Regions from separate parts of the Streptomyces sp. NPDC054813 genome, predicted to be linked through region 1. Evidence: riboswitches for the same ligand, from Rfam matches in the RefSeq annotation. Region 1 holds a riboswitch; the other holds the start of a gene.

Region 1 (2,192 bases):
CTAGCGGGTGGCTGTGACAATGCCTCACCCCGTGACCCGCTCGGCTTCCCGGAAGGCGATCCGGCACAGCACGTCCGCCGCGTCCCGGTCGAGGAGCACCGCCGAGCCGACGCCCTGGGGCAGCCCGCCCTTCTCCACCGCCCGCACCAGGCTAGCGGCGGCGTGACGGTGGCGCAGGAAGGCGTACCGGGAGACGCCCCGGCCGCGCTCGCGCTGCCCGTCCAGTGCCGTGCCGGGCGTGACGTCCAGGAGCAGCAGGTGCAGGGTGCCGCCGCGGCGGCGGGCAGCGCGGGCCAGCCAGTCGCGCACCCAGGCCTGGGTACCGCAGTCGTGCACCACCATGCCCTCGCCGGTGCGCAGCGCGCGGCGCAGCCCGGCGTAGTGGGCGATGCGGACCAGCGGACGGTAAAGGGCGTACGGCAGGAGGCGGGCCAGGCGGGCGTCCCAGCGGTCACGGGTGTCCTGGGAGTCGATCCGGATGCCCTGGACGGTGCGGTGCATCAGGGTGGACTTGCCGCTGCCCGGCAGCCCGGTGACCACGACCAGGTCACGAGGGCCGAAGAGCAGGCCGTTCGGGCTGCGGCCGGCGCGGTCGCGCAGATCGCGGACGACCGGTGCCATGGGGCTCCCCCCGCGCGAGCGCAGCCGAGCGTGGGGGAGCTCCCCGCACCGCTCACGGGCCGGGGCCGTCGGCTGCCCGGGCAGGGCGATACCCGTCGTCGCGTATGCCGTGGTCCTTGTCACCGTGATCGTCCTCCCTGGGGGTTCAGGAAAGGTTCTCCCCGCTTACCGTAAAGAGAAGGTAATGCACGGTGTCTCGCGGTTCCGTCCGCTTCCGGCCACAGGCCTGTTACAAAGCTCCGCCCGGCATGCAATGATGTGCCCGCCAACTGCATACCGGCCGTTTGAATCCGCGCGGGAGAGTCCTCAGCAGCCTTCGCTGGGGCGCCGAAGGAGCAAGTCCCTCCCTTGAATCTCTCAGGCCCCGTTACCGCGCGGGCGAGGCACATCTGAAAAGCGGGTCGCCGTGTCGGTGGCCCCACCCAAGGTGCAAGCCATGACCACCGATGTGGTCAGGGCGAACCTCTCAGGTTCCGATGACAGATGGGGAGGACAGACCTCGCCTGTCATGCCCTGGGATCTTTGGGAGACGACCGACCGATGAGCAGTTCCGATTCCGCTGGACTCCGCCGTACCGCGCTCGATGCCCTGCATCGCTCGCTCGGCGCCACCATGACCGACTTCGCCGGCTGGGACATGCCCCTGCGCTACGGATCCGAGCGCGACGAGCACGTCGCCGTGCGGACCAGGGCCGGGCTCTTCGACCTCTCCCACATGGGCGAGATCGCCGTGACCGGCCCCCAGGCGGCCGACCTGCTGAACCACGCCCTGGTCGGCAACATCGCCTCCGTCGGCGTCGGGCGCGCCCGCTACACCATGATCTGCCGGGCCGACGGCGGCATCCTCGACGACCTGATCGTCTACCGGCTGGCCGAGACCGAGTACCTGGTCGTGGCCAACGCCTCGAACGCCCAGGTGGTCCTCGACGCACTGACGGAGCGTGCCGCCGGGTTCGACGCCGAGGTGCGGGACGACCGGGACGCGTACGCGCTGATCGCCGTCCAGGGACCGGAGTCGCCCGGGATCCTGAAGTCGCTGACCGACGCCGACCTCGACGGCCTGAAGTACTACGCCGGGCTGCCCGGCACCGTCGCCGGGGTCCCGGCGCTGATCGCGCGCACCGGCTACACCGGCGAGGACGGCTTCGAGCTGTTCGTGAAGCCCGAGCACGCGGTGGAGCTGTGGCAGGCGCTGACCGAGGCGGGTTCCCCGGTGGGCCTGGTGCCCTGCGGGCTGTCCTGCCGGGACACCCTGCGCCTGGAGGCGGGCATGCCGCTCTACGGGCACGAGCTGACCACCTCGCTGACCCCCTTCGACGCCGGCCTCGGCCGGGTGGTGAAGTTCGAGAAGGACGGCGACTTCGTGGGGCGCGAGGCGCTCCGGGAGGCCGCCGACCGTGCCGCGGCCGAGCCGCCGCGGGTGCTGGTCGGCCTGGTCGCCGAGGGCCGCCGGGTGCCGCGCGCCGGATACCCGGTGGTCGCCGGCGGCGCGGTGATCGGCGAGGTCACCTCCGGTGCCCCCTCCCCCACGCTCGGCAGGCCGATCGCCATGGCGTACGTCGACGCGGCGCA
Region 2 (2,192 bases), on a different contig from region 1:
CCGCTCTGCCGGGCGGCCGCGACGACCTCGGCGGCCTTGCCGGGCACACGCGCGGTGAGGGTGTCGAAGTAGGCGCCGTGCACGACCTCGACCCCGCCGGCCCTGAGCCCCGCGGCCAGGATCGTGGCGTAGCGGTGGGTCCGCCGGGCGATGGCCCGTAGCCCCTCGGGTCCGTGGTAGACGGCGTACATGCCGGCCATCACGGCGAGCAGCACCTGCGCGGTGCAGATGTTGCTGGTGGCCTTCTCCCGGCGGATGTGCTGTTCACGCGTCTGCAGCGCGAGCCGGTAGGCCTTGTGCCCGTCGGCGTCCACGGACACGCCCACGAGCCGGCCGGGCAGGCTGCGCGCGAACTTCTCCCGCACCGCCATGTAGCCCGCGTGCGGCCCGCCGAAGCCCATCGGCACACCGAACCGCTGGGTCGTACCGACGGCGATGTCGGCGCCCAGTTCGCCCGGCGAGGTCAGCAGGGTCAGCGCAAGCAGGTCGGCGGCGACGGTGACCAGCGCGCCCAGCCCGTGCGCCTGCTCGACGAGCGGCCTGATGTCGCGTACGGCGCCGGAGGCGCCGGGGTACTGGACGAGCACGCCGTTGATCTCACGCGCGGCGAGGTCCGCCGGAATCCCCTCGCTCAGATCCGCGACGACGACCTCGACCCCGGTCGGTTCGGCCCGCGTCCGGATCACGGCGACGGTCTGCGGCAGGGCGTCCGCGTCGATGACGAAGACGCCCTTCTTGTTCTTGCCCATGCGCAGCGACAGGGCCACGGCCTCGGCGGCGGCCGTGCCCTCGTCGAGCAGCGAGGCACCGGAGGTGGGCAGTCCGGTGAGGTCGGCGACCACGGTCTGGAAGTTCAGCAGCGCTTCCAGCCGTCCCTGGGAGATCTCCGGCTGGTACGGCGTGTAGGCCGTGTACCAGGCGGGGTTCTCCATCACGTTGCGCAGGATGACGGGCGGCGTGAAGGTGCCGTAGTAGCCCAGTCCGATCATCGAGTCGAGCACCTGGTTCCGGTCGGCCAGCGACCGCAGCTCGGCCAGCACCTCGGCCTCGGTGCGCGCGCCCGGCAGTTCCAGAGCGTCGGTGTTCTTGATGACGTCCGGCACGGCGGCGGCGGTCAGCTCGTCGAGCGAGCCGTACCCGACCTGGGCGAGCATCTTGGCCCGGGCCTCGTGGTCGGGCCCGATATGGCGCTGCTCGAAGGGGATTCCCTGCTCTAGCTCGGAGAGCGGAACACGCTGGGCGGTCATTGCGGAGGCCTCCTGGTCTGACGCGACCTTCGAGGGGTACCCCGGCACGGGCACCCCGACGGCCTCCCCCTCTGTCATCTCAACCTGAGAGCTTCGCCGGATGCCCAGAGGATCCGGCTTTCACCGTCGGTGAGAGCGGACGCCATCGACGCCCGCCCTGCTTTCCAGAGTGACCTCGTCCGTGCGGTACGTGAGCCTGAGAGATTCCGGGGAGGATTTGCTCCTTCGGCGCCTCCGGTCTGTCCGGAGGACTCTCCCGCACGGGGTCAGCAGCCGCTTGCCAGCCTACCAGCGAGGGCAACGCACGGGTCTTCGAGTGGCCGCCTCCTTCAATGTGCTCTTTTGTAGTGCTTACGGATGAGTTGCGACCAAGTGGAGGGCCCGTGCAGACCGACATCGATCCGCGCAACCTGATCGGCCGCAAGGCGTTCGACCGCAACGGCACGAAGATCGGCACGATCGACGAGGTCTACCTCGACGACGCGACCGGGGTGCCGGAGTGGGCGGCCATACGCACCGGCCTGTTCTCCCGGGACGCGTTCGTGCCCCTGGAGCCGAGTGAGCTGGTCGAGGGCACCCTCCAGGTCCCCTTCGAGCGCACCCTGATCAAGGACGCTCCCGACTTCGGGGTAGGCCGCCACCTCTCCCCTGAGCAGGAACTCCAGCTCTACCACCACTACGGCCTTGACACGACCGCCCCACCCCCCGACCACCCGGACCACCACTTCGGGAAACTGGCGGGAACGGAGGACACGGGGGCGTAGGGCCGCCGCCGGGGTTCGCCCACGCTTCGACCGCGGGCCGGTGGGGGTTGCTCGCGCCCCGCGGCGGCGCCGCAGATCGGTGCAGCCCCGCGCCCCTGACGGGGCGCTGCACTCACGTCGGCGACGCAGCTACGTGGCTGCGGGCAATCGTGCCGCAGGGCGGCACGGGTGGGCGCTGGGG

The links. A riboswitch is a leader RNA that binds a small molecule or an ion and turns the genes downstream of it on or off. The one in region 1 is predicted to bind glycine.
Region 2: another riboswitch for glycine. It lies ahead of gcvP (aminomethyl-transferring glycine dehydrogenase); the one in region 1 lies ahead of gcvT (glycine cleavage system aminomethyltransferase GcvT).

The regions. Positions count from the first base shown of each region.
Region 1 covers NZ_JBSHAF010000043.1:15,572-17,763, reverse strand. Annotated here, with positions in the region: gene ACWGJB_RS47130 (AAA family ATPase) at 25-750, opposite strand; glycine riboswitch at 907-1,004, shown strand; glycine riboswitch at 1,005-1,114, shown strand; gene gcvT (glycine cleavage system aminomethyltransferase GcvT) at 1,162-2,192, shown strand, end outside.
Region 2 covers NZ_JBSHAF010000016.1:228,626-230,817, forward strand. Annotated here, with positions in the region: gene gcvP (aminomethyl-transferring glycine dehydrogenase) at 1-1,247, opposite strand, end outside; glycine riboswitch at 1,422-1,516, opposite strand; gene ACWGJB_RS30240 (PRC-barrel domain-containing protein) at 1,631-2,011, shown strand.